2 regions of the Pueribacillus sp. YX66 genome follow, and region 2 is predicted to be linked to the other one. Evidence: predicted binding sites of a transcription regulator. Region 2 holds the regulator's gene; the other holds the start of a gene.
What was found. The regulator NrdR, encoded in region 2, represses ribonucleotide reductase genes. The targets are predictions, from matches to a motif close to AACACNATATATNGTGTT.
Positions count from the first base shown of each region.

Region 1: a site for NrdR is predicted at 3,359-3,376, ahead of ABU914_RS01900 (vitamin B12-dependent ribonucleotide reductase). Genes of this name have one in related genera too.

Region 1 is NZ_JBEUEL010000002.1:167,547-174,132, forward strand. Features, by position in the region: gene cbpB (cyclic-di-AMP-binding protein CbpB) at 1-234, opposite strand, end outside; gene ABU914_RS01895 (Spo0E family sporulation regulatory protein-aspartic acid phosphatase) at 432-644, shown strand; gene ABU914_RS01900 (vitamin B12-dependent ribonucleotide reductase) at 734-3,289, opposite strand; gene ABU914_RS01905 (lipoate--protein ligase family protein) at 3,591-4,424, opposite strand; gene ABU914_RS01910 (rhodanese-like domain-containing protein) at 4,609-4,989, shown strand; gene ABU914_RS01915 (DEAD/DEAH box helicase) at 5,396-6,586, shown strand, end outside.
Region 2 is NZ_JBEUEL010000004.1:80,677-87,262, reverse strand. Features, by position in the region: gene thrS (threonine--tRNA ligase) at 1-623, opposite strand, end outside; T-box leader at 1,084-1,301, opposite strand; gene ytxC (sporulation protein YtxC) at 1,371-2,252, opposite strand; gene dnaI (primosomal protein DnaI) at 2,315-3,256, opposite strand; gene ABU914_RS03110 (replication initiation and membrane attachment family protein) at 3,286-4,683, opposite strand; gene nrdR (transcriptional regulator NrdR) at 5,193-5,654, opposite strand; gene trpB (tryptophan synthase subunit beta) at 5,776-6,586, opposite strand, start outside.

The sequences.
Region 1 (6,586 bases), on a different contig from region 2:
GTTTTCGAGTCTTTCCATTTCAATTCTTTCGATTCCTAAAATTGAATCTAAAATGAGTGACATGCTTATAAGTCCTTTTAGTTTAAAGTCAGTATCTACTACTGGTATTGCAGAATAACCGGACTTAATTAATACGAGCATCGCATGTTCTAGAGGGTTGTTCATATGAACATGGGCAACTTTTTCAGATGGAATCATTAACTCCAAAATTTTTTTTTCATTAAAATCATGCATTGCATTACACCCCTTCGGAAGTTTTTATAACGAGTTGATCCCGACTAAGAAGGGTTCAAATTAAGTGTATCATAAATTTTATAAGCCAACTACTCATACCGATGTTCCGTGAATGTATCAGAAAACAGCTGATTTTGACGATCAGGTTTATTTTGTAATGTAAATGAGAATAAAGTAAATAAAATGATGGAAAGTAGGTGAGTTTTTCTTTGTTAGGAACCTTGATAGAGAAAAAGAGAAATGAAATGGTTGCATCCGCTTTAAAGTATGGTCTAAACGCAAAGAAAACGCTCCATCTCAGCCAACAGTTAGATCGATTACTGAATGTGCATGACTCTGAAAGAATCATGAATGAAAAAAGACATCTTAATCATGTAAACGCTTTCTATTCATCTTCTATCTTACGTTAGTTTTATACAGATGTAAAGAGATTAGGAATATTAAGAAAAATACGAACTTTAAAAGACGTGTATCCCATTAATGAGATACACGTCCTTTTTTACAAGCCGCATTTAAGCTGAGCTCCACAGCTTGTACACGTATTACATCCACCAATATCTTCTACTTCACCTACACGGCAAACAGGACAAGTGTTTCCAATTTCAGATCCAATTGTCACTTCTGTACTTTTTAACGGAGCAATTGTGTCAACGAGAACAACTTTATTTGAAGTCTCTGTAGTTCCGTCTTCTTCTTCGAATGTATTTTCCTCTGCAGTCAAAGACAAGACTTGAGCATCCCGACTACCATCAACATAAACGGTTCCGCCTTTCGCTCCACCACGATAGAGGCGCTCATAGACTGCTTCAACTTGTTCGACCGTATAGCCTTTCGGAGCATTTACCGTTTTACTAATCGAGCTATCAATCCATCGTTGAATCACACATTGTGTATCGGCATGCGCTTCTGGTGTTAACTCCATCGCTGAAATGAACCACTCTGGTAAATGATCTGGATCCGCATCAGGATTGTTGTGTAAATATTCCTCAACAATTCCAGCTTTTACTTCAATAAACTTCCCTAAGCGACCACTTCGGAAGTAGGAGAATGAAAAGTATGGCTCTAATCCAGTTGACACCCCGACCATCGTTCCTGTTGAACCTGTTGGAGCCACCGTTAATAAATGCGAATTCCGAATGCCATGTTCAACAATGCTAGAACGGATATCTTCGGGCATCGTCTGCATATATCCAGTTTCAGTAAATGCCTGTCTCAACTTCTTCGTTTCTTCCTCTGTTTCACCAACTAAAAATGGAAAACTTCCTTTTTCCTTTGCAAGTTCAACAGATGTTCGATATGCCGTTGTTGCGATCGTTTCAAAAATTTCGTCCGTTAATTGATTTCCTTCCTTCGATCCATATACAGTTTCACAATAAATGAGCAGATCATGCAAACCCATGACACCTAAACCGATTCGTCTTTCTCCTAACGCTTGACGTTTATTTTCCTCAAGAAAGTAAGGTGTCGCATCAATGACATTATCTTGCATTCGTACGCCAACCTCGACTGTACGCTTCAATTTATCAAAGTCAATGGTTTTATTTTCTTTATCCGCCATTTGTGCTAAATTTACAGCTGCTAAATTACAGACAGAATATGGAGCAAGTGGCTGTTCACCACACGGATTAGTCGCGACAACCTTTTGACCATATGCAGTTGCATTCGTCTTGTCGTTTGCATTATCGATAAAAAATATACCTGGCTCGGCTGAATATGTCGCACAAATGTTAATTAAGTTCCAAAGCTCTTTAGCTTTAATTTTACGGTAAACGCGTACAGGGAAACCTCTCTTCTCCCATTCACGAACATCCCCGCACTTATGCCATTCTTCATTATAAATAGCCATTTGTTCTTCATTATAATGCTCTACATCAGGAAAGCGCAGTTCATATTCACCATCAGTTTCCACCGCTTCCATAAATTCTTTCGTTAAACAGACAGATATGTTAGCCCCAGTTAAAAACTCTGGATGATGGACAGAATATGTTCCACCCGTCTTTAGCTTTTCTTCCGCTTCTTGAATGATTCGAGCGTTAAAACCACCTTGTCCTGGAATGTTTTTATAATTCACAATCCCTTGATACATCGCTTCTTCTGTTTCTGAAAGCGGGGTAAATTTTAATTTTTCATGTGCTAATTGTTTAATTTGTTCATCATTTGTAGTTTCAATTAAAAAACGAAGAATTCTCGGGTTTTGCATTTTTGAAATAATAAATTCAATAATATCCGGATGCCAGTCGGCGAGCATTATCATTTGTGCACCGCGTCTTGAACCGCCTTGTTCAACGAGGTGGGTTAACTTTGCGATATCGTCTAACCATGAAACTGAACCAGACGATTTACCGTTAACTCCTTTCGCCAATGTATTTCTCGGTCTTAATGTTGAGCCGTTCGTTCCGACTCCCCCACCACGACTCATAATCTCCATTACTTGTTTGCGATGGTCAGAAATTCCTTCACGTGAATCTGGAACATATGGCATGACGTAGCAATTAAAATACGTTACGTCTGTGTTAGAACCAGCACCATAAATAACTCGTCCTGCCGGGATAAAATTCAGAGAAACAAGTTCATGATAAAACTTTTCTGTCCATTCTTTCCGTTTTTCTTCTGTTTTTTCAACGGATGCTAGCCCTGTTGCATTCCGTTTTGCAATTTGCTCATAAAAAATTTCGAGCGGCTTATCAATAATATCTAACGAACGGCGAACGAGGCCCGTCTTCATTTCCTCAGGATCATCTAAATTGTTACGGTATTCTTCATCAATACAGACTAGAGCTGTGTTTTCTATCCAATCGATTTCTTCAATAAAACCAAGTCCTCTCGCCGGAAAGGTCGGGTCTTCTTTTACTGTTAAAACAACAAAGTCTCCTACTTTTAATGTTGTTTTTTCAGTGTCTTTAAACGCATATCGATCAAGCATAACGAGGCGCGAAACGCCTTTATATGTAATTTTCATTTCTTCAGTAATTTCATGAACTTGCGGAAATAGCTGAATATCCTCATTCAGTCGTTTAATGTCTATTGTTTTCTCCTTTGTAAGTGTAATTGCCATAATTATCCTCCTCTGAATTTAATCCCAATTTACCTATATATATTTGTTAGTATTTGTCGAATCATGATGAACACAACAAAGTGTGTTGAATTCATCATATCATAGAGGAATTTATAATGGCAATAAAAATATCAATATATAGTATAAATCACTCTCCAACCACACTACATATTGATGAAAGATCGAAAGAAATTCAAAATGTCAAATAAGTAAATCACTGAATAATGCAGAAAAAAGAAGGAAAGAAAACATATTTACAGCATATTGTGTAATTTTTAACAAATACATCTGTTGTCTTTTTTTATTTTGCAAAATTCCACTCATCATTGGCGTAACGTTCTTTTTGAATTCGTTTGATTTCGCTTAATTGCGCTTCCGACAATTTGAATGGTTGCAATTTTATATTTAATCCCTTTTCAAAACCCATTTGAAAAGCATCAATCGCCTCATCGTACGTCATCGAACGTCCAAGAAGCTCGTTCACCGTCACTGCTTTGTTTTTAAAGTTTGCCTGCATTTTGTTGCGAATGTCTTCTGATTGAAAATTAAACAAGTCGAACATTTTGTTTTCATCTATGTCAAATAAAATGACACCATGTTGCAAAATTACACCCTTCTGACGTGTTTGTGCACTGCCTGCAATTTTTTTTCCTTCAACAACAAGTTCATACCAAGATGGTGCGTCGAAACAAACAGCAGACTTTGGATTTTTTAAATTTAACTTGTCCTCTTCGCTCTCTGGAATTGAAAAATATGCATCTAAGTCAAGTTCACGGAATCCTTGAAGTATGCCTTCGGAAATAACGCGATACGCTTCAGTCACTGTGTTCGGCATGTTCGGATGTTGTTCCGAAACGATAACACTGTAAGTTAATTCATGTTCATGTAGCACTGCCCTTCCACCAGTCGGGCGTCTTACGAAACCTAATCCGTACTTTTCCACCGCTTCTAAATTAATTTCTTTACGTGCCTTTTGAAAATATCCAATTGATAATGTCGCAGGATTCCAGCCATAAAAACGAATGACAGGTGGCATATCTCCTTCACTTTGCCAATGTAACAATGCTTCATCACAAGCCATATTAAACGATGGTGAACAGTGTCCAGAGTTTAAAAAAAGCCATGTCTCCTTCATCGTATCTCATTCCTTTACTTTGTTTATATAATTGTTCCGGCAATTTTTATATCTATTCTTAATCATAACAGGATGACACCAGCTGTTACAATTAACTGCGACAAACAATTGAATTTATTTGAATAACAGATATAATTTTACCTAGAGTAGATAAGTTAGATTTGCGAATGGGAGCGTGGCTTTTTTGACGTTATTATGGATCACAATTTTAATGGTTCTAGGTTACCTTGGATATGTGGGTATTTCTAGATGGATGCAAAATCGTTATTTAAAGAAACTTTCACAAGATGAGTTTATAAAAGGATATCGAAAAGCGCAGCTTATCGATGTTCGAGAGGAAAAAGAATTCGATAACGGCCATATTTTAGGTGCTAGAAACATTCCTGCTTCACAACTTCGAATGCGTTTCTCAGAAATTCGGAAAGATAAACCAGTCTATCTATATTGTGAAGGCAGCGTCCGAAGCAGACAAGCAGCCCGGTTTCTAAAACGTAAAGGATATAATCAGCTTCATTATTTAGACGGTGGCTTTCGAAAATGGACTGGCAAAGTTAAGTCAAAGTGACTTCGCTATGAGGTCACTTTTTTATTTTCTTTAGGATGTTTTATAAGAAATTGTTTTTAACGATATCGACAAACTGTGTAATAAGTACTACTTCGCTTCAGAAATACACTTCGCTTTCAGCGGGAATGATGAATCGAGGATGTAATGTACCGGGTTTACTCTCAATACAGCATACTCGACGTAGCATTGTTTGAGTCCTGTCGCAACGTCTGGAAATGTGATTACTCTTCCCACCTTACAGATTTACACTAATACATCCTGTACGGTGTAGTTACGTTCACAAATTTTCTAAAAAGAACCCCTTTTTAGAAAATCTGTGTGCATATCGATGACACTAGCTTTTGTTAAAATCTTTTTTTTTGGACACGATAAAAATGGTCATAGTTTTCATGTAGGAGTTGTTTTCATGATTACGATTCATTTTGATAATGAATGGGAACAGAATTTTTTAAAACGATTTTCTAATGAAGGCCCTTGGGATAATTGGGAAATTGCAAAGCTAGCACTAGATGCTGAGGAAGAGCTAGCAATTCCATCTTTTGATGGATTACAAGCTCCGAAACATTTACCAAACCTATCGATATTGCCACATCAATTAAATACTGCAAAACAAGTTGTCGAACAAATGAACGGAAAAGCAATCCTAGCAGATGAAGTTGGACTTGGAAAAACAATTGAAGCTGGACTTATTCTAAAAGAGTATATGATTCGTGGTCTCGTCAAAAAAGTACTTATCCTCGTCCCCGCTTCTCTCGTTCTACAATGGGTGTTCGAATTAAATGATAAATTTTACATCCCAGCTATTCCACAAAAAAAAGCATACATGTGGGAACAGTACGATGTTATTGTTTCATCTATAGACACAGCAAAAAGAAGTCCACACCGCGACATCATTTTCTCACAAGATTGGGATTTTATTATTGTCGATGAAGCACACAAATTAAAAAATCGCAAAACAAAAAACTATGACTTTGTACAACAATTAAAAAAACGATTTTGTTTATTGCTAACTGCCACACCGATTCAAAATAAACTTGAAGAAGTATTCAATTTAGTTTCTTTGCTTAAGCCAGGTTATTTAGGAAATCTTGATGAATTTCATCAAGAGTTTAATCCAAAAAAACGAACACAAGAAGATGAAAAAAAATTAAAAATGCTCATTCAAAATGTGATGATCCGAAATCGCCGAGAAGAAACGGGATTAGATTGGCCAACACGACATGTTAAAAATATAACGATTACATTTAGCGAAGTCGAAAAAAACATTTATAACAAAATTACGTCAGCAAAGCAAAATGAATTATTATCTGAACATCAACTATCAACATTAACACTTCAACGAGAAATTTGTTCAAGCCGCGAAGCTTTATTCGTCACGTTAAAAAAGATGGCGGAAAAAGAGGCAATGAATGACGTTGCAAAACAATTTGCTTTTGAACTTATCGAAGACGTTCAAAACATACGTGACCATGCAAAAGCGAAAAAACTGATAGAGCTTGTAAAAGAAATTAATAGTAAAGTAATTGTTTTTACAGAATACCGAGCGACTCAACTATATTTACAATGGTACTTACAACAGCATGGGATTAGCTCAGTC
Region 2 (6,586 bases):
CAATAAGCACCTGCAAGGCTTAAGAGCTTAAATACTGTTAATTTGCTCGTCGATGGAACGTGAGGACCTCTGCATAAATCAAAAAATTCCCCTTGCTCATAAATAGTCACTTCTTCATTTTCTGGAATATCGTGCAACAATTCAACCTTTAACGGATCTTCAATTTCATTAAACATCCGTTCTGCTTCTTCCCGAGTTACGACGTGCCGGCGAATTTCAAGGTTTTCATTAACAATTTTTTTCATTTCTTTTTCAATTTTAGGTAAATCTTCAGCAGAAATCGGTTCTTCGCAATCAATGTCATAATAAAAGCCATTTTCAATGACAGGACCGACTCCAAGACTGACATTACCGTATATTCGCTTTATTGCCTGTGCCATTAAATGCGCTGTGCTATGCCGTAACACTTCAAGAGACTCTTCATGATTCGGAGTTAAAATTTCAATACTACCACTTTCACGAAGCGGTCGTTTTAAATCAACTAGTTGCCCATTTAATTTTCCTACAATTGCTTTTTTTCGTAAACCAGGGCTGATCGAAGCTGCAATCTCATCAAATGTTGTTCCGTTAGGAAACTCCTTGACAGTTCCGTCTGGAAATGTAAGTTGTAGATTTTCTGCCATGTTCCTTCCACTCCTTTAAATTGTTAATAAAGTTGTTTTTGATACAATATCGATAAACTGCGACGCACAGGATGTGCTAGTGCAAATTTTTACGGTGGGACGAGTAATCGCAGTCCCAGACGTTGCCACAGGACTTAAACAATGCTCCCTCGAGTATGCTGTGCTGAGAGTAAACCCAGAACAATACATCTCTGAGTAAACATTGGGAGTCTCGAACGTGGCGTTCTTGGTTTGCGTACCATAAGTACTGCTTTGGAAATACACTTCGCTTTCCTACAGAGGCCTTCGTGTATTTCCTCCGCTTCAAACTACTGATGTATTTACAGTAATAACACTAGAAGGTTAACAGAGCAAAACAAGTGCATAGCTTCAACTAGCATAGTTTCTTTCAACTGCGAGAATAAAGATATACATTAATTCTTACGAAAAGATCCTTAAAAAACAAAAATCCCGTCCCAAAAAATGGGACGAGAAGTTCAACTCGCGGTTCCACCCAGCTTCTGCAACATTTGTTGCAACACTTTCATTTGATAACGGTTCATTCCGGCAACAGCTACTCTGTTCACTGTTGAAGTTCAGAGGTGGTAAACTGCTGACAATGTTTGGAAGCTTTCAGCCTCGACTTCCTTCTCTTTAAAACATCCATACAACAATTCATGTCCTCATCATTACTTTTTCCATGTAAACTTATGTAGATATTATACGCATTATAAATAAGAAAATCAAGAATCAAAAATAATTGCAAAGTTAACTTGACGTACTCATGTCAGGTACTTCTTTCAAGCTTCGAATAGACAATCTTTCTTGAAAAATATTTTTTAGTGTATAAAGAATTCCAGTCTGATCATCATCTGCATAAACGATTACTTCCTTCGGAGCAAACGTTAACAATGGTTGTAATAATGTAGGTTCAATTAGCGACTGATGGGAAAAAAAACTCGTATTGTTCATTGCTCTCGTTATTTGTTCTTCATGGATTAAATGAAAATGTTCATCAAAAAAGACAGGTTTATTTGTATATACGATGTGCAAAACATTCATTATTGGCGTTTTTTTACCTAAAAAAGAACGAAGATTTTCAATGAAACTTTGATAATCTTGTTCCAATTTGTATTCATCGATCGCCATTTCTATGTAAGTCAATATACATTCGCGGTATTCCTTCATACGAAACTTTAAAAATGAGTCAAAGCTAAATGATAATTCCTTTTTAAAACTATCATCTAGCAGCGAGTTTACCGCATTCTCGATAAGCCCTTGGCGAGACGGAATCGATGTAACATTCGGTAAATCCGTCCGTTTTCCATTCATAATTGAATAAAACAAAGAAACTATCTCCTGAATTTCATCTTTGTCTTCATAATAAAAGTTCTCTTTTAATACGTCACGCAACCATGTAAGTTCAAACGTAGCAAGAATGTAATCCGCAAACACGTGTGACAGCATCGGCTGGATTACATATTGAAATGTAACCTCATCTCGATCGAATGTGATGTAAAGCAGTTCTTTTCCGACTTTTTTTACAGATACCCCAAAAACAACTTCATAATTTCCATTTTCAATATGATTCATAATCTGATTGTAAATTTGTTCACAATCTTGACGATTGGAAAATTCTACTTTAATCAAAACATCCCCTCCTTTTGCGTCATACCTTGTACAAATATATGGCGCAAAAGGAAAAAAATGAGTTATTTTTGAATGTAGTTTGCTCTTCGGTTAGCTCCTCCGATAAATTGAGCAATGGTATAATGACGTATGCGCTCCATAATTCGTTTCGCTTTCAGCAGTTCCGTTCCAGCTTTTGCTGAATACGCTAAATGATCTTCTAACCCATCGTAATCATAGTTTGAACTATATAGTGTCGGCAAACCTTCCATCATGCGATACTGCAAGATCGACCCGAGTACATCATCACGAATCCAACTTGAGATAGTTTCGGAACCAATATCATCTAAGATGAGCAATGGAACAGTTTTAATATAATTTAGCTTATCGTGAAACGTATCATCCCCAATTGCATTTTTCAATTCGCGAAAAAAATCAGGAGTGTAGACAATGAGTGATTTTACTTGCTTTTGAAACGCTAATTCATTAGCAATTGCGCACATTAAAAAAGTTTTCCCGACTCCAAAATCACCATAAAAGTAAAGTCCATGCTTCGTTTTTCCTTCTTCAAATTCATCTACGTATTTATCAGCTAGTTGAATCGCTTCAATCCGCTCAGGCTCAATGTCAACTTGTGACAAACGAGCATTCACAACTTCTTTCGGAATGTATAAGCTTTCAAACAGCTGTTGCTGTCGATATTCTTCATCATATTTAATTTTCAAGGGACAGCGATTGTATGTGACATCTATCGCTTCATGCGAGACAATCAGCTCTGGACTATACCCAGGAATGATATTCTTACAATTTTCTAATCCAGGACATGCGAGGCAATTTTTTTGTTGCTGATCGAATTCATATAATTTCGCCAGACCGTTTTCTAGCATTAGTTTCGTAATCGATTCGTCTTTAATCAATTTTTGAATCTCACGATTCGCTAACACTTCTGACTTTATTTTCGAAAACGTTGACTGAAATTTGTTGTTCTTCATCATTTCAGTCAAAGTATCTCGGATCGGTTCCACTTTGTCACCTTCTCACTACAGTACTATCACTATTTTTCTTTATACTTTTTTTTCAATCGGGCTTCAAGCTGCTTTTTCTTCTGTTCAAAATTAGCAGGTTGTTGTTTCTGCGTTTTGTATTCATCTGTCATCCATTTCGGAAGCGTATCTTTTCTCTCGTTTCTTTTTGAAGTAGACGTTTTTCTTTGCTTATTTTGACTTGACCACTCTTGATATTTTTGATGTTCTGCTCGTGCAAGTGCCATCGCTTCTTTTACCGTTTTTATATTTTTGCGAGCCCAATGCGCACCAATTTTGACTACGTAAGCACGTGGTAGCTTCATATCATTTGTACGCATGACATATTCGATGAGGACATTCACAACACCAGGTAATAACTTTTGATCGAACATAAGTGATTCGACTATTTTAATATCACTTTCAGCAGGTTTTGCGCCACCAGCTATCTTCTCAAGTTGTTCATATGGGCTAATCGTTTCAAACAGTTGTGCCGCTTTATCTTCTTCAGTTTCAGGCTTATTTTTCACATGCTCTCGGTACAATGGCGGTTGAACACGTATACTTAAGTGTGGCAATTGGTTATTATGTTGGAGAGCGTACCATTCATGAGTTCCTTTACGTAGTGCTTCAACCGTAAGGTCGTTATGTTTTAGGTAAGTCGTTTCAACAATCTGTTTCATTTGCAACGGCTCGAGCTTATAAATATATGCTAGTTTTTTTATCGCTTCGATAATTATTTCTGTAAACACTTCGTCTGGAACAATTAAATCTGAAACACTTTTCTTAAGCCAATCGATATCAAAGTCGTTAGATATGCGAATCGATGTCCCTTCTGATTCATCGATATAATCATTTCCCGATTCCAACTTCATCGCTTGTTCCATTTCTGAAGCTTTTTTTACGGCCATTTCTGAAGGATGAAGAGATTCAAACACATCATTAAAAGCAGCGGTTACTTGCTGATAATCGCTTTCGTTAGTTAGTTCTGAAGCTGTAAATTCTTTTTTTAATTGCTGAAAGTGATAATGACCTAATCGGTTATATAAATAGACATTTAATACCCCATCGTTAAAAAAATGACGCGGTGAGAGCGGAGCTTCAAGTAAATAAAAATAATCTCTTGGCTCACTGTCAGCATTGACAAATGTTTTTAACAGCCCAATCCCTTCTAATTTTTTCCTCCCCGCTAAAATTTGTTTTAAATCCAGTTGCACGACATTCATTAAACTGCGATGGGTTGAAGGCTTACTCCAGTCACGCTCTGAGTCTATTTGACTCCATAATGTCATATAAAGACTATACGCGATCGAACCGATTAACGGTTGATATAATGTCGTTAACGTTTTTCGATAAAATTCGTGCATGATTCCATTTGCACGAACTTGATACCGATCAACCGGTAGCAATTCTTTCCAATGATTGCTCATGTTTTCCCCAACCTTCTCAATTCCTGTTACGAAGAAGTAAATTTCTAAAAAACTGTTTCTCTAGCAAGATTAATAAGCTGTGCGGTAAAAGCTCTAAGTAGTCGCTTTCCGCGCGTAACACCAACAACTTCCTTAGAAGCAAAGAACGGCTTCGTACGAAATTTTCTGACGTACAGGAGTACTAATGGGCAGAGTAATCATAGTCCCTGACATTGCAATAAGAACTCAAACAAAGACAGTCGAGTATGCTGTACTGAAAATATACATAGAACAATACGTCTTCGAATAATGATTGAGGGTCTCGAGCGTGACGACTTTAATCTCCATTCCTTTAGCGTGGAGGCTCAAGCATGCCCGCGGAAAGCAAAGTATTATGAAGGAGCGGTAATGACTACTGTTTCGTCAAATCGTGAAAATAAAAAAGCAAGTAATTATGGATAAAGCCGATGCTAAAAAAAGAGCTTAAAGGTTCATATACATCTTTAGGCTCTCTTAACATGGAAAATTATTTATTTATCCACTCGTTTTAGCAATTCTTTAAGTTCTTCAACAAAAACGTTAATATCTTTAAATTGACGATATACGGATGCAAATCGTACGTAAGCCACTTCATCGATATCTGCCAAATATTCCATGACGAGTTCCCCAACATCTTCACTACTTACTTCAAGGGACCCTTCATTTCGTATATCTTTTTCAATATTGTTCACTGCATCTTCTAAAACTTCTAAAGGCACAGGACGTTTTTCGCATGCTTTAATCATTCCTCTTAACACTTTGTCCCGACTAAACTCTTCTCTCGTTCCGCCTTTTTTTACAACGATTAGTGGAGTTTCCTCGACAGTTTCAAATGTCGTAAATCGAAAATTACAAGACTCACATTCTCTCCTCCTGCGAATAGAGCGGGCATCATGTACTGGTCTTGAATCCAAAACTCTCGTACCATTATGTTGACAACTTGGGCAGCGCACTTCAAATCACTCCACTCCATCATTACATTAGTTTAAGAATAGCAGGATTTTCGACATTTTACAATGAAAATCAAAAGAGGCAAAGGTTCAACAACTCCCTTTGCCTCGCCACTCGTTGTAATTATAACATATCAAACACTTGTTGAACGTCTTTATCGCCTCGTCCAGACAAGTTTACGATAAGAACGTCATCTTTCGATAAAGTCGGTGCAAATTTTAATGTATATGCAATCGCATGAGCACTTTCCAAAGCTGGAATAATCCCTTCTGTTTTCGACAAAATTTGAAATGCTTCTAACACTTCTTCATTCGAAACAGCATAATATTCAGCACGACCAGATTCTTTCAAATAACTATGTTCCGGTCCAATTCCAGGATAATCCAAACCCGCTGCGATTGAATACGTTGGCATCGGGTTCCCCTCTTCATCGATCAAGGCTAAACATTTAAATCCGTGAATCTCAGCAGGGACTCCCTTCGTTAACGAAGGTGCTTTATCAGGCTCTACACCGATAAGACGAACGTCTTCGTCATCCAAATAGTGAGCAAATGCACCGATTGCATTACTTCCTCCGCCCGTACAGGCAATGACCGCTGTCGGTAATTTCCCCTCTTTTTCAACGATTTGTCTTTTCGACTCTTCGCTAATGATCGATTGAAAATGTTTTACGATTGTAGGATATGGATGTGGACCGACTGCAGATCCGAGCAAATAAAACGTATTTTCATGATTTTGAACGAGGTCACTTAATGCTTCATCGACTGCGTCTTTTAGCCTTCCTTGTCCTTTTTCTACAGAGACAACTTTAGCACCTAACAGCTCCATTCGAAACACGTTCAATGCTTGCCTTTTCGTATCTTCAGCACCCATATAGATGACACATTCCATTCCGAACATCGCACAAGCCGTCGCTGTTGCCACTCCATGCTGC